DNA from 3 places in the Desulforamulus aquiferis genome. Region 3 is predicted to be linked to each of the others. Evidence: riboswitches for the same ligand, from Rfam matches in the RefSeq annotation. Region 3 holds a riboswitch; each other region holds the start of a gene.
The links. A riboswitch is a leader RNA that binds a small molecule or an ion and turns the genes downstream of it on or off. The one in region 3 is predicted to bind cyclic di-GMP.
Positions count from the first base shown of each region.

Region 1: it holds a riboswitch for cyclic di-GMP, as region 3 does, so the genes downstream of both, P6N53_RS12965 (methyl-accepting chemotaxis protein) here and P6N53_RS04710 (DUF3789 domain-containing protein) in region 3, are expected to answer to the same signal.
Region 2: it holds a riboswitch for cyclic di-GMP, as region 3 does, so the genes downstream of both, P6N53_RS06555 (hypothetical protein) here and P6N53_RS04710 (DUF3789 domain-containing protein) in region 3, are expected to answer to the same signal.

Region 1 covers NZ_JARPTC010000019.1:130,707-137,561, forward strand. Annotated here, with positions in the region: gene P6N53_RS12960 (NADH peroxidase) at 1-151, opposite strand, end outside; gene P6N53_RS12965 (methyl-accepting chemotaxis protein) at 551-2,146, opposite strand; cyclic di-GMP riboswitch class I at 2,270-2,353, opposite strand; gene P6N53_RS12970 (DUF4397 domain-containing protein) at 2,515-3,117, shown strand; gene P6N53_RS12975 (AMP-binding protein) at 3,203-4,888, opposite strand; gene P6N53_RS12980 (helix-turn-helix domain-containing protein) at 4,901-5,455, opposite strand; gene P6N53_RS12985 (methyl-accepting chemotaxis protein) at 5,648-6,481, shown strand; gene P6N53_RS12990 (helix-turn-helix domain-containing protein) at 6,756-6,855, opposite strand, start outside.
Region 2 covers NZ_JARPTC010000008.1:93,804-100,658, forward strand. Annotated here, with positions in the region: gene P6N53_RS06540 (S-layer homology domain-containing protein) at 44-2,674, shown strand; gene P6N53_RS06545 (tyrosine-protein phosphatase) at 2,765-3,589, shown strand; gene P6N53_RS06550 (hypothetical protein) at 3,604-4,197, shown strand; cyclic di-GMP riboswitch class I at 4,287-4,368, shown strand; gene P6N53_RS06555 (hypothetical protein) at 4,413-4,676, shown strand; gene P6N53_RS06560 (hypothetical protein) at 4,685-5,257, opposite strand; gene P6N53_RS06565 (WecB/TagA/CpsF family glycosyltransferase) at 5,382-6,110, shown strand; gene P6N53_RS06570 (hypothetical protein) at 6,247-6,702, shown strand; gene P6N53_RS06575 (LCP family protein) at 6,787-6,855, shown strand, end outside.
Region 3 covers NZ_JARPTC010000005.1:125,974-132,828, forward strand. Annotated here, with positions in the region: gene P6N53_RS04685 (hypothetical protein) at 1-59, opposite strand, end outside; gene P6N53_RS04690 (VanW family protein) at 252-1,655, shown strand; gene P6N53_RS04695 (Ppx/GppA phosphatase family protein) at 1,856-3,379, shown strand; gene xth (exodeoxyribonuclease III) at 3,662-4,450, shown strand; tRNA gene P6N53_RS04705 (tRNA-Pro) at 4,594-4,670, shown strand; gene P6N53_RS04710 (DUF3789 domain-containing protein) at 4,796-4,900, opposite strand; cyclic di-GMP riboswitch class I at 4,912-4,995, opposite strand; gene P6N53_RS04715 (Ger(x)C family spore germination protein) at 5,112-6,221, opposite strand; gene P6N53_RS04720 (GerAB/ArcD/ProY family transporter) at 6,214-6,855, opposite strand, start outside.

The sequences.
Region 1 (6,855 bases), on a different contig from region 3:
CCACACCCAACTTATCCCAATCCACCAGATCTGGACCGGAACTGGTCATTAGTTCAAATTTTTCCTCGGGAGCTCCACAGGTAGGACATTTTTCTGGCGCATACTCTCCCTCTTGAGAATAACCACAAACAGCACAACGGAATTTTTTCATAGTATTTAGCCTCCTCATTATATTTTTAAATTAAATTGCCCCTAGGCAAGTTTTATAAAGATAATTTTAATTTCTGGCTTGGTAACCCCCAAAATATTAAGTAAAACCTTAAGGATTTGGCCTTCGAAATATAATTTATTATCTTTATTAATTAATAATCATTATAAATTACCATTAGCTTTTTGTCCAGCACTTATTTTGAAATTGACATACTTTTTTAAGATTTATAATAAAAACCCCTCACCCATTGGTGAGAGGTACTTTGTGCTGCTTTCACTTACTTTTTTATTGCGAGTAAACCGTAAAAATTCATTACTTCTTTAATTTTATCTTAATTGTGTCGGCCATGCGGTTAAAACAAAAAGGCACACCGGATGTGCCTTCTTAACCCTTAGCTAATTATTGTAGCTTAAATCTCTTAGTCATTAAATCAAGCTCCTCAGCCATTTTGGCTAAATCTTGAGAGGTGCCTGAAAGTTCCTCCATTGTGGCTGTTTGTTCCTCTGTTGAAGCAGCTGCATTTTGAACGCCGGAAGCCATTTGTTCAGTAGCTGAAGCTAATGATTGAATTTCGCTGGCCATTTCTTGAATTGACAAAATGATTTTCCCGATGGATTCACTTACCTCATGCACCACCTGAACACCATCTTTTGCTTGAATTTTCGTATTCTCCATACTCTCAACGGCTTTATGTGACTCCTGCTGGATAACCGAAATAAGGTCGTGAATTTCCTTGGCTGCGTTTGTGGATTGTTCGGCCAATTTCCTTACTTCCTCAGCCACCACCGCAAACCCACGTCCTTGCTCCCCGGCCCTGGCCGCTTCAATGGCAGCATTAAGGGCTAATAAATTCGTCTGATCAGCAATTTGGGTAATTAATTCAACAATCTTGGTGATTTGACTGCTGGCATTGCTTAGCCCTTGGATTACCTGAGAGCTATCCTCTGTAGATTTATGGATAACATCCATCTTCACCCTTATATTAGATATGGCCTCTTCTCCATTTGAAGCGTAGACAGTTGCTTTGTCTGAAGAATCGGCAATGTTTTGGGAATTGGCAGCCACTTGCTCAATGGTTGTTGCCACTTCGTTGATGGAAGCTGAAATTTCGCTGGCATTTAAAGCCATATTTTCTGCACCCTTAGAAAGGTTTTCTGCGGACGAAGTTACATTGCCTGACTTCTCCTGGAGGTGAAGAACCATATCCTTTAGGCTCAGCAGCATTTTATTAAAGGAATCCGCTAATGCTCCAATTTCATCCTTAGATTTAATTTTTATCTCGGTACTAGTCAGGTCATTAGAGGCAATCTTGGCCGCCTCTTGGCTCACGATCCGAATGGGTTTAACCATTCTCCAACCCATTAAGTAACCAATTATTGCACCTAATACAGTCACCAGTGCCAATAAAACTATAGAAATCTGTATAGTATTATTAGCATTATCAAAATTCATTTTTGTTTCTTTATCTACTGCATCAGAAATAAGAAATTCAAAGGTATTGCCCGACGAGGATAATTTGCCAAACAATTCCTCATTGGACCTAATATGGCCCATTAATCTTTCTTGAACTTCTTCCCTTTCGTCTCCCTCTATATCCTCACGTTCCTTTATTAAATTAAGGACTTGCTGCCCATATTGCTCATAGGCCATGGCTCTTTCATTAAAGTCCCCATATAATGCCTTTTCCTCTTGTTTGACCAATAATGGTTCAATGCTATTCAAATTCTCCTTAGCACGGTTTATGGCTTGTACATACTTAGAAGCGTCACTGGGGTTTCCTGTCACTGTATAGGAGATTAAATTAGCGGCAGCTTGATTATAGTTAGCATTAGTCAATGTTATCATGTACCTGGCATGGGCCTTTTCATTAATTAATCGGTCGTAATTATTGTTTATATTCCAAATGTTAACAACCAAAAATGCTCCAATGCAAAACATTAATGACAAAATCACTCCAAAACAAAGCATAAATTTACCTAGAATATTAAATCTCAAAATTATCCCCCCTATGTTTTTAGTCCTTAAAACCGCCGCTTAAAAACACAAAAAGCCCCTCGCAAAATAGGGGTTTAGCCAGACAAGGATCTTAAGCTGCCATTACTAAAAAACATATTATGGTTAGGCAACCTGGCAGTCATACCATAATGGCTTAGACCCATAGCTTTGCGTCCCCACCTTTCGATAGGTTTGCCTTTATCTATAAAAATAGGACAATTTTCCTATATCTAGATTACAGTAAATTGTAAATCTTTGCAATATAATGTTTGAATTTTGGGGAAATTGCTTTAAATCCAACTAATTGGCACTTGTTAACATAATTAGCATATATTATAAAAAAACTTACTAGAAAGGGACTGTTAGAAATGTCTTCTTATATTCGTGTTCTGCATGCCTCCCCAGACGCTCCGGCTGTTGATGTTTATGCTAATAACACCGCACTCGCTAGAAACCTAAGCTACCGAAATTTCACCGAATACCTCCAGGTTCCTGCCGGCACTTATAATCTAAGGGTTTTCCCTGCCGGTACAATGACCAATCCTGTTATAGATACTACTATAGAGATACCGGATAGAAGCATATTTACCGTTGCAGCCAAGGGCCGGTTAGCTGATATTGGGCTCCTTTTAGTTCCAGATACACCTGGCACAGTACCCCAGGGTATGATCAATATCCGCTTTGTACACCTTTCACCCAACGCACCCAATGTTGACATTACCCTTCCCGATGGGACCATCTTATTCAGCAATGTTCCCTACCAGGGTATCACGGAATATTCTACCATTAGCCCCGGAACTTATACCCTACAAGCCCGGGAAGCAGGCACTAATAACATTATATTGAATGTTCCCAATCAAACCTTTGCACCAAACCGTTTCTATACCGCCTATGCAGTTGGACTAGTAGGAGAAACTCCTCCTTTACAATTGCTTACCCCGTTAGACGGCAACAGTTATATAAGGGTGTAACCTTTTGATGTCAGGAAAAGGACCTAGTCAAATAATGAGAAAAGGATATTCACCAGTCAAGGTGAATATCCTTTTCTCTAAATACTTACCGCCTCATGTCTTTTTCCCTGATCTGAACCCGCCGTATTTTACCGCTGATGGTTTTGGGAAGCTCTGTCACAAACTCGATTACCCTGGGGTATTTATAAGGAGCGGTTGTTTTTTTGACATGTTGCTGTAATTCCTTGACCAGCTCTTCACTTGGTTCGTAGCCCTTAGATAGAACAACAGTGGCCTTCACGATAAAACCCCTGACGGGATCAGGAATCCCTGTCACAGCCGATTCCAGAACTGCAGGATGCTCTGCCAGCGCCGACTCCACCTCGAAGGGTCCGATCCGGTAGCCGGAAGATTTGATAATATCATCATTTCTGCCCACATACCATAAAAAGCCCAATTCATCACGGTAGGCAGTGTCTCCTGTATGATACAAGCCATCATGCCAGGCCTTTTGGGTACTCATTTCGTCCTGATAGTAGCCCATAAACAAGCCCTTTGTTCTAGTCTCCAGGCTTTCGGCCTTTAAACAGATTTCACCGGTCACACCCGGGTCAACCTCCTGACCATTTTCATCTACAATTACCAGGTCATAACCAGGGGTGGGAAGCCCCATAGAGCCTGGTCTTGGCTGGACCCACGGGTATAAGGTGGAACAAGAAAGGGTTGTTTCCGTCTGCCCAAAGCCCTCGAAGATGCGCAGACCCGTAGCCCGCTTCCATTGGTTATAAACCTCTGGGTTTAATGCCTCACCCGCAGTACAACAGTGTTTTAAGGCCGATAAATCATACTTGCTAACATCTTCTTTTAGCATAAACCGATACATGGTCGGTGGAGCGCAAAAGGTGGTAATACGATATTGGGCCAGCTTTTCTAAAATATCTGCCCCCTTAAAGGTATCAAAATCATAGGTGAAGACCGCTGACTCGGCAAACCATTGGCCATAAAATTTACCCCATAGGGACTTCAGCCAGCCGGTATCGGAAATGGTAAAATGCAGACCATCCGGCTCAGCCCTGTGCCAAAAGACCCCAGTAATGATGTGGCCTAAGGGATAGGAATGATCGTGTGAAACCATCTTTGGGTAGCCGGTAGTGCCGGAGGAAAAGGCCGTAATCATCATATCTGTAACCTTGGTTGCTTCTTCTCCGATTGGCCGCTGCCAATGATCAGGAGCGGCTTCAATACCTGCCTCAAAATCCAGCCATCCCTCCCCCGCTGCCTTACGCCCGGTAACGGCCTTTATCTGAACGGTCTTACATTCCGGCATAGCCTTGTCAAAATCCTCAGTGCAGCCTCCGTCGGCGGTAATGACCGCCATCTTTATACCGGCAGCCTGGCAGCGGTAGACATAATCCTTGGCAGTTAACAGGTGAGTAGCCTGAACTGCAACAGCACCAATTTTGTGAAGGGCCAGCATGGCATACCAAAATAAATAGCTTCTTTTCAGTACCAGCAGAACAAAATCGCCTTTTTTAATCCCCAAGGATTTAAAGTAGTTGGCAGTTTTATCTGACCAGAGCTTCATATCCCCAAAGGAAATTCTCTTTTCTACCCCATCCTTGCTGACCCACAGCATGGCCAGACTGTCAGGCTTGTCCTCCGCCAATTTATCCAGCACATCATAGGCAAAATTAAAATCCTCCGGGCATTTTATGGAATAATTTTTGTATAGGTCCTCTAGGGTTACAAAATCATCACGATGTCTGCCGATATACTTCTCATACATGATCATAACAGTTCCTCCTTATTTCATGACAATTGCCAGAAACTTCGCCGGTTTATCGCCATGAGCCTTCATAGCGTGAGGAACTGCGGAATCGAAGTAGACGCTGTCACCCTCACCAAGCGTATAAGTCATGTCACCAATATAAAACTCCATACATCCCGAAACCATATAATTAAACTCCTGTCCACAATGGGAGTGACGCTCCGGTACCGCATCGCCGCTCGGTTCCACTGTCACCATAAATGGTTCGGCCTTTTTATTGCGAAATGTAAAAGCAAGGTGCTTGTAATCATAGGCCTTTCTACGGTTAATATCATAGCCGCCACCCGCTCTGACCACAGAGCACAATGAGAGCTTGGGTGTCTCGCCGCTGATGATATCCACCACATCAACCCCTAAAACACCTGCCACATTATACAAGAAACTGAAAGAAAAATCCTTTTCCCCGGCTTCATAAAGCAAATAGTCCTCTGCCGAAACCTCAAGGATCTCCGAAATTTTTTCAGGCGTAACACCCATGGACTCCCGCAGCATGGATAATCTTTTACCAATATCCTTTAATTGCTCTGTCAAAATAAACTTCTCCCCTTCCCAAGGTAAACTTAAAAGTACTAGAATTTTCTTTCAAATTCCACAAAATTACCTAAAATTCCTTCTTCCCCACTCCACTACTTACATTTCTCTAAATACTTACATTTTGTTCATTAAGGCATAACCAATCAGTGTTAAAATAGAGTCCATATATTGACACAAAGGGGTGAAATTATGAACTATCAGAATGATGAAGAAATATTACAAGCAATATGCTATACTGCTCAATTTATCAGTGATTTAATGCCTTTAGATTGTATGGTAAGTGTAACGGACACAGAAAAGTTTCTTGCATATCATCCAGGTCAAAAAATCGACGTTAAGGCTCAAGTTGGTGCTCCTATTCCCGCTGAGGATATCATTAAAGCTGTTCTGCAATCCGGCCAAAAAATAGTTGCTGAGGTACCTAAACAGGCCTATGGATTCCCCTTTAAAGGAATAGTAACAGCAGTTAAAAATATTAAAGGTGAAGTAATCGGTTCATTTAACCTAGGCATTGATTTATCAACACAGGTTGAGCTTACACAAATAGCTCAACAGCTTGCAGCATCATTTGAGCAAATTTCTAGCAGTACACAAGAGCTTGCGGCGGGAGCCCAGGAACTTAGTTCATCACAACATGAACTTTTATCAGTTTCCAACAATGCCCATAAAAACCTTAAGCGGACTGACCAGATTCTAAATCTTATTAAGGACGTTTCCGCTCAAACAAAACTTTTAGGCCTAAATGCTGCTATTGAAGCCGCGAGAGCAGGTGAAGCGGGTAGAGGTTTCCACGTTGTTGCAGAAGAAATTAGAAAATTATCTGATAGAACTGCCCAATCGGTTAAGGACATTAACGAAATACTAAGCAAACTTAATGAGCAGGTATTACAGGTAAGCGAATATGTGAATAAAACTCAACACATAAGCGACAATCAAGCAGCCGCTAGCCAGGAAATCTCCGCCTCTGTGGAAGAGAATGCTGCTATGGCAGAAAACTTAGTTGAAATTGCTCAAATTCTATAGCTTTTAGCCCCTTAAAAGGGGCTTTTTTATTTATCACAGACCCATTAGTGCATAAACCCAAGTAATAGCAAGGTGCCGCCCCAAAATTAACCCTCAAGTCGCCGAAGGAGTCCTTGACCCAAAATAAGACAAAGGGACGGTTATGGTGTCTAAGTTAAACCAAAGTACACAACAACAGAATTGTGTCCAAAAAACCCTCATTTCCACGCTATTATCACGTATCAAAAGAAGGCATGGATCGATACACATAGATTACTTTGGCATATACCCGCTTTTATTTCTTTTTTCCTAACAATTCTTCAACAGAAATATCCAGTGCTTTTGCAATAGCAACAATCTCATAATCCTGGACAAGGCGATATTGTCCTTCAAGG
Region 2 (6,855 bases), on a different contig from region 3:
AAATATCAATTTAAGAAGGGATTAAAAAGAGGGGGATTCAGGGGTGAAGAAAAAAGCATGTATTTCGATGTTGCTATGCTTATGCCTGCTGGTTAGCTTAACCGGCAATGCATTTGCAGCCGGGTTTTCGGACATGAACGGCCACTGGGCTGAAAACCAGGTAAACAAGTGGGCAACAAATGGTCTAGCTGGAGGATACCAGGACGGGACCTTTAAGCCAGATGCCCAGGTTACCAGGGCTGAATTTGTCGCCTTGCTAAATAGGGCCTTTAGTATTCCCAACCAAAATGTGGCTTTAGAATTTACTGATGTAGTAGGTGGACAATGGTATTATGGTGATGTTGTAGCGGCTAAGGCAGCAGGCTATATTGGCGGCTACAGTGACGGCACTTTCAAACCTGAACAGTCCATTTCACGGCAGGAAGTTGCTAGTATCCTGGTAAGACTGTTAAAGTTGGAGTCTACTGAAGCAGGCCTAGATAAGTACTCGGACAACAATATGATCCAGGACTGGGCCCGCGGCAGTGTGGGTGCAGTGGTTAATAGTGGTCTAATGGCCGGTTTTCCTGATAACACCTTCCAGCCAGCCAAGAGCATTACCCGTGCGGAAGCTGTTGTAGCGTTGGATAGGGCTTTGGCTAAAAAGCAGGCTGTTACCAGTGCTGTGGAAGGTACAGTGACCTTTGAAGGTAAAAATGTAGCTAACGCAGCAATAAAAGTATTTGCTGCTGGTAGTATTGAAGTAGTTAAAGAAGCTCAAACAGATGCTAATGGGTCCTTCAAGCTAAGTTTGCCAGAGGGTAAATATGACATAACAGCTTCAAATGAAGAGGCAGTAGCCTTCCAGGGTAGTGTAACCTTGAACCAAAACCAGGTAGTTTCTATCAAGTTAGAGATGGTTCAGGCCGCTATACTTACTGGAACCTTAGTTGATGCTAAAGGCAATACTGTTAAAAATGCTATGCTGACCTTTACAACTAACCCTACTTTTATAACAAAAACAGGGGCTACAGGTAAATACACCATCTCGGTTTTACCTAACCACACCTACACCGTAAGGGTGTATGATCCAGAGGCAGCAGATCAAGAGCCCGAAATATTGACCAGTTCCCTAGTAGTTGGGGCTGCAGGGAAACACAGCATTCCTAACTTCAAGGCCAAGTTTACCGTTTCCGCTACTAGCGGTGGCGGCGGTGGTGGCGGCGGTGGTGGTGGCGGTGGTGGTGGCGGTGGCCCAGTGACACCGCCCGGACCTATCGTTATTGATAAGGAAGTAACTCCGGGTGTTCCCGTTTCCCTGGGTACCTTAACCGGAACAGTTAAGGTTAACGCCAATGTTACTTTACCTTCGGGACAAACTATCCCCCTGGTGCTGGATTTTGCAGCAAACGGTGAGTCTGTGAGCCTTACAGTTACTGAAGTGGCAGACAACATCAAACCCACAGATGATGTTCCTTTCTTAGGACTTGACATTACCTTAGCCGGTATGGAAGGTAAAGAGGTTTCGATAACACTGCCCTTGCCTGCAAACCTTCTGGCAGCCGATGCAGCAGCCTACCACTATAACAATGGTGAGCAGGTGTGGGATTACCGCGAGGCTACCATTAATGGTAATAATATTACCTTTAAGACAACTCTAAGCCCTGTGGCTGTTTCCAAAAAGGTCGCAGCACCTAAGCTAAGTGCAGCTAATGTTAATAAGAGTAGTGTAGATTTGTCCTGGACTTCCGTGACAGGTGCTTATACCTATAAGCTCTACAGAGATGGCTCAAAGCTTGTTGGTACAACACCTAATCTATTGCTTACTGATACAGGTCTGGCAGCTGGCTATAAGTATTCCTATCAGGTTGTGACCATCAATAAGAATAAGTTTTCCTCTAAAAAATCTGACAAGGTTACAATAACAACAGCACCTGTAGCAATCCCCGCCAACAATCTGTTTGCTATCTTAGATGCGATAGAAGAAGCTTTAGCAAACATTAGTCAAGAAGACTGGGAAAAATTAAGGGAATACAAGGACACCTTAAAGCTGCGTACCGATGAAGAGATCCTTCAGGCCCTTAAGGATACCGGCCTGGCAAAGGCCTTTGAGAATGTGATCAATTCAAACATTACTGAAAGCCAAATGAGAATATCTATTGCTGCTATTCGGGTCTTGGCTGATATTGGTAAGGACAACGTGGTGGAAAGCCGGGCGCTGATTAGCAGTAAAATCAATGAGCTAAAGCAAGCTTTTAGAACAGAGCTGGATAGATTAATTTCTCAGGGAATAAACCAGCAGGCTGTATACGACTATATTACCGACCTATATGATAATATTTTAGTAGGTAAGTATCTAGTTAGAGAGTCAAATTATGAAGCTGATTTATTTGAAGCAGCTTTAAAGGAATTAAGGAACGGAAAACATGACGCAATAAAGGATGCTGCCGAAACTGCCTTTGAAACCCTTAAAACACAGTACTCTACTCCAAGGGATACCGACAGTGAATTCAAAAAATTAATCAGGCAAATCATTGCAGAGAAAGAGTTTGCCACCTTAACAGGTAATGATCTGCGTTTGGTGAAGTCCTACTTGGTTTCTGAGCTAACAGATGATCAAGAGAAATTTAAAACCATTATTTCCTTGATGGAGTTAACAATCGAGACCAGCAAGATATTTATCCCACTTAACTAGCAGCTAGCTCAATTTAATATATAAAGTAGACCCTGTTTAGTGCAGGGTCTACTTTATATACTGGTTTACTTAAATATTGAAGTCAGAGGAATGAAAATGATTGACATTCACTGCCATATCTTACCTTGCCTCGATGATGGTCCGGAATCTATGGAATTAAGCTTAGAAATGGCCAGAACCGCCGTAAAAGAAGGTGTAACAGCAGTAATTGCCACTCCCCACTGTATCTCCGGGGTTTTTTATAATGAGAGAAAAGATGTAGTTCCGGTGATGGAAGCTTTTAAGCATAGGTTAAACATGGAGGGAATAGCTTTAGATATATATCCGGGTCTGGAAATAAGGCTGGAACCCAATATAGCCGCTAAGGTAGCTGATAGACAACTTCTTTCATTATGTGACCAGGGTAAATATTTGCTGGTGGAGTTACCCCTAAGTTCAGTTCCGCCAAACACAGGACAAGTGGTCTTTGAATGTATGTTAAAGGGCATAAGGCCGATAATTGCTCATCCTGAGCGCAATAAGGAAATTATAGAAAATCCCCAATTACTATTTAAAATGCTTGAAAAGGGTTGCTTGGTTCAGATAACATCAGGCAGTATAACCGGAGATTTTGGTTCCGGTGTTCAGAATTTTACAAAGGAAATATTAAAACATGGCTGGGTGCATTTTGTGGCTTCCGATGCCCATCATCCCATTAAACGGCCATTAAAGCTAAAAGAGGCTAGGCTAGTCACAGCACAACTGTCGAGCGAGGATAATGCTAAACTGCTTTTTGAGGAAAACCCCCTAAAGGTTATTAGGGGGGAGACGATAGAAAATCATGAAGTGCTGCCTTTTCCTAAGGGTAGAAGCAGCATTAAAAAAAGAAAAGGTTTTTGGTCTGCCCTGTGGAAAAGTATAAATAAGAGGTGGTGAGGACAATAAAAAAGGTGCTTATAATTGTAGCTATAATCGGGGTGCTCTTGCTCTCGGGATTATATTATTTTAAATACAGTTTTTTAAATACTGAATCTATGATGGACGCAAAGGATAAGGCAGAACAGAAAAAAGAACTCCTTTCAAATGAAAGGTTTGGGAACTTGCCCGAGGTTGTTGAACTAAAAGAACAAATGGCCCAGCAGGAGAAGAAAAACTCGCCCGGGGGCCAAGACTTCGATGCTGGTGAAACTGCTGCGAGTGTCCCATCACAGGGAGAACTTGAGGCAAGGCTAGTGCAAAAGATGCAGTCGCTACAAGGGGAATATAATGGTAAGATAAACAGTTATATTGCCGCAGCTAAGAAGGAATATGAAAAAATTGAGTCTGGGCAGATTACTATGTCTAAAAAAGCTCTGGCCCAAAAATATATAGGTTTAGTAGAAGGTATGGAGGCCGAATGTGATGCCAGGGTGTATGCAGCAATTGCCCGGGCGGAAAATGAATTAACGAGCTATGGTTATTCCACCGATATAGCGGATAAGGCCAGGGAAACATACCGACAAACTAAGAAGCAGCAGCGTTCACAATTGCTTAGTAAGCTTTAAGAAATATTTTTTATAAAATTTAAATGAATTACGAAATGCTAAAGGAAAAACACAGTTTTTGTCGAAGTGAGTAATGCTAAAATTTCAGGTTCCGATAAAGGCAAACCTGCCGAAAGGTTGGGACGCAAAACCACGGGCCTAAGGTTTATCTATGGCTGCCGGGTTACCGAATACCCATATAATGCTAATATCGGTGCCGGGGGAGGAAATCAGCATTGAGTTTTTATCATAAAGCTCTGACCGGTTTTCCATCAGAACAAGAAAGTTTACTAAATAATAAGTTGGAAAGAATTGAAGTACTTAAGTTAAAATTAGTCAAAGAAGGATACCAGCCATCTGAGTCTGAGTATTTCATTAAGTCTGCTTTAGGAACTGCAAAGGTTTCTGAGATGAGTATGGAACAGCTTGACATAGCAATTGAAGCTTTGGAAAAACAGATTCTAATTGCACAGAAGTGTAAGCAACTGTTTAAAGGCTAAGGCATTTATCATGCATTCCGCGATTTAACAAGCTCACAACATAGCTCCATTAGTCTTTTGGCAACGTCTGTTAATTCTACGGATGTTGCTCTGTTTTTTTGTGTCCAAGGCAATTGATTTAAAAGGGTTTTACTGGCCAAACCTGCGTGATTTATTTTGCTAGTCAGGGTGCTGATAGACCAGTAACTTTCCACGGAAAGACCTCTTTCTAACTGGACCAGGGTCTTAAAGGGCGGATTCTTTGATACAGAGGTGTTTTTTACAGAATATAGATTAATGTAGGCTAAAGTATTATCCCCCTCAATTCGGGGCTTTCGAACTTTAACTGGTATCAGAACTAATTCGGAGCCTAGGATTATAGGGCAAAAAATCTTTTTCCCTAGTATATCCGCAGCTTTCTTTTTGAGCAGCTTAAGATCGGCACAGTGGTGTTTGGCCAGCTTATTAACGACACTGCGAACTTTTTGCAAGACAGTTTCTTTACTTCCATCCCGGTAAATAATAATTGATACATCACCATTATCTTGATAGTCAGGAATAATGGCAGCTATTGACTCAGGGTTTGCTAAATACCCTTCCATATGTTGAGAGCCTCCTCTTTCTGTGAACAATTCAGCTTAAGCTAAAATTAATATATGGTGTTAGCCATGGATATGACATACTAAATGGAAAAAATTACTAAAAAATTTTTGAGGGTGATAGAAGGTGCGCATTTCCCTACTAGGGGCCCAGATAGATAATTTAAATATGCAGGCTACGGTGAAGCGGATTTCTGAAATGGTCTCTTCCGGAGAGGTTAACCAGGTAGTTACCCTAAATCCTGAATATCTATACCGCGCCCAGGAGGAGGGTAACCTCCTAGAATTGGTTAACAAATCGGAACTGGTAACCCCCGATGGTACAGGTATTGTCTGGGCCTGCAAGATGGCAGGTGTCCCGGTGGAAGAGAGGGTAACAGGCATAGATCTGATGTTAAATTTGATGCCAGTCGCGGCAAAGGGTGGCTGGGGCATCTTTTTACTTGGTTCGGCTCCCGGGGTAGCTGAAGAGGCGGCCAAAAACCTGGCAGATAAATATCCAGGCTTGAAGATTGTTGGAATACATCACGGTTATTTTATGAGCCATGAAGAAGACGAAGTAGTCCGACTGATAAAGGCTGCCAAACCGGAACTGCTTTTTGTGGCTTTGGGTATGCCAAGGCAAGAGCAGTGGATAGCCAAGTACAAGGATGAGATGGGAGTCCCTGTTTCCATAGGAGTTGGCGGCAGCTTAGATGTCATCGCCGGAAGGGTTCAGCGAGTTTCCCCGGTACTACAGAAGCTTCAGTTGGAGTGGTTGGGACGTCTTATTAAGGAGCCCCATCGTTGGAGGCGCCAGCTGGTTTTGCCAAAGTTTGCCGGATTAGTTTTAAAAAGATACTTATTTAAAATGTAACACCCCTGTAAATTTTTCCACAGGGGTGTTACATTTTGCCGCTATTTTCCGTCTATATTACTAAGGCAATAAATGCAGGGATACCAAGCAATCTGTCGAATTTTATATATTAGAAAAACTATTGGGAGGTAAGTTAGTGACAAAATTTAAGGACAAACCCAAGCTGTTTATTATAGCGCTATTAACCTTGATAGCTTTGCTGGCCTTTAAAGGCCTTGCTGGAGCTGGACAAGGGGACCCGGGCAGCAGCACTGATCCGCTGGTTACCCAAAGCTATGTCCAGAAATATGTAGATGACAAAATCAAGCAGCAAACCTCCCAAAATACCGGGGGCTGGGAAGTAATAACGGTTCAGGCAGGTCAAACCTTTGCGGGTCATGGTGGGACTGAGTTTGTTTTGCGCTCGGGCAAGGCTGTGGCTGTAGACCCCAGCACCAGCGGCATCTTGAATATGACCAGTGGCGGCAATGTCCTGGCCAACCAGGCTGTCCCGGCCAACCACCTGTTGATGGTTCCTAGAGCAGACGGACGCGGTTTTACCGCCACAACCCAGGTAATAATTATGTGTAAAGGTGGCTTTGATATTCAATAGCCTGTTTTTGCACATTGAAAGTTGCATTTTAAAAGTGTACAATACCTATGTATGTCATTTTGTTTATTAGAGGGGTGGTTAAAGTTGGATCATAAACCACGTAGAAGATTAAAAAAAGGTCCCTTTATAGTATTTTGTTCCCTTTTGGTTTTA
Region 3 (6,855 bases):
GTGGTTGCACGGTAGTTGATGCCAGCAAATCCCTTTTCGGTTAGTTTGTTTTTAGTCATTTTTTCATCCCTCCTTGAACTTAGTCTTTGTAACTGCTTAAGTTTTAAACTAAATATTATTGTATGAAAAACCAATATTTGCTTTTGAAGTAAATAAGTTGTCAAAAAAGTTACTTTTTGAGTAACTTTTCTACTTTTCCTTCGTCATATAGGTATATTCATTACTTAGTTAAGAAGGAAGAAGGGTATAGGGTGAGAGGAATCAAGGCCATATACATGGTCCTAAGTGTTTTGTTGCTTAGCAGCATACTTTTAGGTTTGCTGGTGAAGCTGGAGAATGCCGAGGCTAACAGGATACCCCAGGGGGTCTCGGTTCGGGGTGTAGATATATCAAATTTGGAAAAATATAAAGCGGAGGAAAAACTAAAGGATCTGGAGCAGCAAGTATTAACTCAAGTATTAACCCTGGTATACGACGACAGATCCTGGGAATTTACTCTTGAGGAACTGGGAATTACCCTTGACCTTAATAAAACCATAGAGCAGGCTATGGACAGGGATGGAAGTGCCCTGATTACCCGTCTTAAAAGCTATGTTCACCCGGTGAATAATCAAATTGGTATCACTCTGGTAGTTGATAAAGATAAGGCGCTGTCTTGTCTTAGACCCATTTGCGCAGAAATTGAGAAGCCGGCTAAAGATGCAGTGTTAAAAATATCTGGGGACGGCAGAGTAGAAATAATTAGGGACGAGAAAGGCAAGGAAGTTGACAGCGAAAACTTATTTCAAAATTTGGTAGAAGTAATAAATCATCAGGATGATATGAGATTAAATATTCCGGTAAGGGAGATAATTGCTCAAAAAACTTTTGAAACAGTTGAAGCCATGAAGATAAATGGACTGATCGGACAGTACACAACTTACTTTGATGGTGAAAACCAAAACCGTGTAACAAACATTAGAATTGCTGCTCAGAAAATAAATGGTCTAATTATGACTCCTGGTCAGGAGTTCTCCTTTAATAATTTTGTTGGTGAAAGATCCAGCAGTGCTGGTTTTTTACCAGCTAAGGTTATTGTGTCCAATAAATTTGACGAAGCCCTTGGGGGAGGTATTTGCCAAGTTTCATCAACCCTATATAATGCAATACTTCTTGCTAATCTAAAGCCGGTAGAGAGACATAACCACTCTCTAGCCATAAGTTATGTCCCCCTAGGAAGGGATGCGGCGGTGGCTTGGAACCTTTTGGATTTTAGATTTTCTAACCCACTGGATTGTCATATCTATCTGCGTACAGTGGTAGCTAAGGATTACATTACCGTACAGGTTTTTGGCAATACTGCAACGAAAAAGGATATTACCATTCGCAATTGGGTTTCTGAAACCATTGAGCCTGAGCGTATTTACGAGATAGATCCCGAATTGGGCATGGATGAAGAGATCATAATGGAACCGGGTTACAAGGGCTATAAGGCACATGCTGAGAGAGTTATAAAGGGGAGCGACGGGTCTGTTTTGGTAGAAGCTTTGCCAGACAGCCGGTACCTGTCCACGGACCGAGTTGTTCGAATTGCCCCAAAGCAGCATAATAAGGATATACAACCACTTTCTAAGCCAACTCAGGTCACTGAAACTAATGTTTTAACGGAGTTTTAGATTATAATGCAAAGCACCAGACCCATTATGGTATTTAAGGGAGGTGCTTTTTTGTTTTGGAAAGTTGTTAAAAATATTTTTAATCTGTTAAAATAGACTAAGTCATTGCTTTAAAAGAAGTAGAAACCAAATTTACCACCGGCCTTCTGAAGCTTATCCTTCAAGGTTGATGGTACAATTTTTTGAAATAGGAGGAAATTATGTCCAGAAGAATCGGAATAATTGATCTCGGTTCAAACTCTATTCGGCTTATCCTTATGAAGGTCTGGGACAATGGTTCCTATAAGCTGCAGGACGAGATTAAGGAAACGGCTAGAATTGGTGAAAGCATGGGGCCTGAAAGGGTGATCAAGGTACCTGCCATTGACAGGGCTGTTCAGACTATCCGGCTGTTGCAAAAGTTTTGTTATGCCAATAAAGTAGATTCTGTACATGGAGTTGCCACTGCGGCTATACGTAATGCCGTAAACGGTAATGAGGTGTTGGAAACCATTATGAAGGAAACGGGAGTTTCCTTTCGCATACTCTCCGGTGAGGAAGAGGCCAGGTATATTTATTTAGGGGTAGTTAACAGCCTAGAATTTAGTGATGCCCTGATTGTAGACATTGGGGGAGGCAGCACAGAATTGATCCTGTGCAGAGAAAGAATGATTACCCAGTGGACAAGTCTTCCCTTTGGGGCGGTTAATATCACTGAAAACTTTTTAACCTCCCCACAAGTCAATGAGGAACAAATTGGACGGTTAGAGGACTACTTGAAGGAACAGTATAGATCTGTTCATTGGTTGGATATGGCCAGGGGTTTAGAGGTCTTGGGGGTTGGAGGCACCTTGCGAAACCTTGGCAGAATGGATCGTAAGCGGACACGCTTTAGCTTAAATCTTCTGCACAACTACAGGGTGCATACAGAACGTGTCAAGCAAATTTATAATCTCCTAAAAAAGGGTTCAGTGGATGAACGCAAATCCATTCCTGGATTATCTAAGGAAAGGGCTGACATCATCCTGGGTGGTATGGCAGCGGCGTCCAAACTATTGGATTTTACCGGGGCACCAGGAATTAGGGTTAGCGGCTCTGGCTTAAGGGAGGGGGTATTTTACGAATACCTTTTTAGGAATCGTTTAGATCCGGTTGTGGACGATGTAACCGAGCATAGCGTTCAGAACCTTATGGATTTGTACCAGGTAAAGAGAAATCACGCCGAACATGTGGCCAAACTATCTTTATCATTGTTCGACCAGCTGCAGCCCCTACATGGCTACGGCGCCTGGGAGAGAAAAATCTTAAGGATTGCAGCCCTTCTGCACGATGTTGGGAATGCTGTTAGTTATTATAACCATCATAAGCATACCATGTATGTACTGCTAAATGCCCGGATAAATGGTCTTTCTCACAGGGAACTTGTGTTAGTGGCTCTGGTGGCTGCTAGTCACGGCAAATTAGATCTTAAGTTTAAATTGCAGCAGCATGCCGATGTATTATTTCCCCAGGACGGAATTTTGGTCCGTCGTCTAGGCGTATTGATACGCATGGGGGAAAACCTGGATCGTACAGAAGCCGGTGTAGTTGAGGATGTGGTTTGCACCATCAAGGCAAAAGAAGTGCAAATTGACTGTATCTCTACGGATAATTCCGATTTAGAAATTAGAGAACTTTATAAGAAAGTGACTAATTTTAATAAGGTATTTGGAATTAAGTTTAAGTTTCCAAAGGAGGAAGCTTAATCTAGGGTGTAAGGGATAAAATATGATATAGAATTCTTTTCTAATGAATATGATAGTGGTATGACGGAGCAGAATGCCACTAAACCAGATAGATATACCTTGATAGGAAAAGTGCTGACAAAAGTAGTTCCCCAAAGATTGTGGGCTCCGTGCAAGGAAGGGGTGTAAGCCTGTACATGTGGTTAGTGCTTTTCGTGTTTTTTGCTTTAGCTGTGTGTCTAAAAAGTGTTTTAGCTAGCCTAGGAAGAATATAGTCTTAAACAAAACTAAGGAATGATTGCATTGTATTTTAAAATTGCCAGTTTTAATATAAATTCAGTACGCGCCAGGAAAGAAATGTTAATTCAGTGGTTGGGGGAAAATAAACCTGATGTGGTTTGCCTGCAGGAAACCAAGGTCATTAATGCAGATTTTCCAGCAGCTTGCCTTTTGGAGGCGGGCTATAACTCGCTATTTAAAGGGAGAAAATCTTATAATGGTGTGGCTATCCTCAGCCCCCATCAAATAAATCCCTTAAACAGTGACCTTGGGTCTATTGCGGAACCAGATGAAGCAAGGCTCATTGCCGCTGAGATAAAAGGTATTCCAATAGTTAATACCTATATTCCCCAGGGCCAATCCCCGGAGAGTGATAAATTTAGCTATAAAATATCCTGGATTAAGGCCTTAAAGGAATACTTTGATTCAAATTTTAAACCTGATGAGCCATTACTTTGGCTGGGTGATTTTAACGTAGCACCAGAACCTGAAGATGTGCACGCACCCAAAAGATTACTTGGACGTGTAGGCTTCCACCCCACCGAGCATGAAGCCTTGGATTATGTTAAGTCCTGGGGCTTTAAAGATATTTTCCGCCTACACCACCAATCAGAGGGTGGACATTTTACCTTTTGGGATTATCGTGTTCCAAAGGCCCTGGATAGAAATTTAGGCTGGCGTATTGACCATATTTGGGCTACCGCTCCCCTGGCTAAGCGATCAACAAAAGCCTGGATAGATATTGAGCCAAGAAGGAAGGTAAAACCTTCCGACCATACATTTATATTGGCAGAGTTTAATATAGATAGCTAGTTATGTTAAATGTACTAGCCGTTTTGCTTTTATAGTTAAGGCGGCTAGTTAAGAATAGTATTTTTCATGTTGACTTTTCTTAACGCATTAGCTATAATAACATTTGTCGACAGGCCGAGGGGCCTGGAAATACAAGCAAAAATCGGGGCGTAGCTCAGTTTGGGAGAGCGCTACCTTGGGGTGGTAGAGGTCGCAGGTTCAACTCCTGTCGCTCCGACCAGTTAAAGCAAGTCTTCTGAGAAATCAGGAGACTTGCTTTTTTGTTGGCCCAAGGGATCCAATGGCCCAATTGGAATTAAAAAGCCGAGGGTTCTGTATCCTTCGGCTTGTAGGGTAATTTTGTTTTTAATCATCATAAACGGTATCATTTGTTTCCCGGGAAGCCACTAGTAGACATGTTGTAAGGATCCCTAAAAATGCACCAACAAAAACACCAGCTATAAAACCCACTAATATCCTCCTTTGGTAACTGGCTGGCCTAGCTTTCCACCTTAGCCCCTGTAGTTTTGCGTCGCCACTTTTCAATGGGTTTGCCTTTATCTTTCTAGGATTTGTTTTTACTATATGGAGAAACAATATCGTAGTAAATAGGACTGAAGTATTTATCAATCAAGACCAAAGTCCTATATTAAATAATAATTTTTTAAAGGAAGGTTGTACTCTAGGCAACTTCCCCTGTGCCTTGAATTGTAACATTAACATTAACTTTGATATCACTTTCGCAGAAAACCTCGTCCCAGTCCTGCTCCTTCACTAGGGGAGGCCATTTCGCCCTGGCATACTTGCCAAGTAGGATGGCATCTACCCTATATTTGTTCTGTAGATCGTAAATTAAGTCTTCACATTGTTTTTGAATATGTTCTTCCAAGGCCTTTTCTACAGCTAAAACATTTTCTTCCTTACCTGCAAATTGTATATCCGTTAAGGTTTCTGCAATTATGCCTGAGAATGATAAATCTATCTCGAAGGAAGGTTTTCCATTAGCCAACTTAGCTGTTACCTTTCGCTTACTCCCCCCCTCAAAACTTATTTTATAAAATTCTCCTTTATCATCCATCATTTTAAAGGTTATATAGCCTATGACCCCATCTCCCCTTAACCAGATTAAAGGCCTCATGTCTTCCCTGTTGACTTTAGCTACCATCTTATACTTTTTAAATAAGGCTGCACCTGAAATTTCTAAATTACTTTCAGAGTGGATGCTAATGACTGGTAAAACCGGATTATATCCGTCTGTCATTACATCCACACGAAAATGATGCAAATGCTCTACTGGAATAAAATTATCCCTTGGCGAATTTGACAGAAGGTCTATGATATTTTGTCCTACTGTCTGGTAATTTTCCGGTTTCATGGTCAAGATATCAATGGTATTTCCATCTGTCACAGCTAGTCTAATCATTTCGCTAAAACGAGTGTCTCGAAACATTAAGTCAAAGGCATCTTTACTTCCCCTATAAGCTAAAGGACTTCCAACCAACAGAGCTTTTAAGTCACCAACGGCCATGCCCCGGGAAGATTTATTGCCTCTGTCAATGCGGGTCTGGGCCATGGTTTCTCCCTTGACGGTTATTACATCGGACTTCTCTCTGGCATTGCGGTTCATAATGGGGAAGTTTACGGTCATGGAGAACTTCTCACGGCCATCTTCCTCAAGCAAATCGTAACCTGCCACAAAGGGTATGTAAAGATTATTAATGTCTTGGGCATCCCAGCAGCCAAAGCTTAATAGGGTAACTAAAATAAGAACTATAGCAAGTGCGCTACGCAACTTTTTTACCTCCAACACCTCGCAAGATAGCTGTGAACCACAGGATAACCGGGATAACAATCATAAACAGGAGTCCCAGATATCCAATAGTGGTACTTAAACCAAGGATTTTATCGAAATTGCCAGGGAAAAGGGATGACAAAAAAATTATGGGAAATAAAGCCAGGGTGACCCAACCGGGAGAGTTAATATTTAATATTTTTTCAACAGTATAGCGCCCGGCAAAAAACATATTTGCCACTGGCCGAAAGGCAACAAAAACCCAAAAAATGATAAAGAAAAATTCAGCCCTTTCAATAACCGGGGCGTTGTAGGTTTTTAATAACACCATCAGGCCAAACCTTAGTTTTTCAGCGGCGTTTGGGCCAAAGAGACCTAAAACAACAAATACCACAAGCAGATAGATACCGGAAATTATTGCGACTGCCGTCAAGCCGGCCTTAACTATTTCATTTTTCCTTTGGACCATAGGGTAGATAACCAGTAAGATTTCAATGCCCAGTATAGCAAATAAGGTTTGGTAAGCGCCCTTTAGTATATTTGCCATGCCCGCATCACCAATGGGCTGGAAGAATGAAAGTTCTACCTTAGGCACTGCACCGAGGATAAAGGCTAATAGAACGAGAGACTCAAA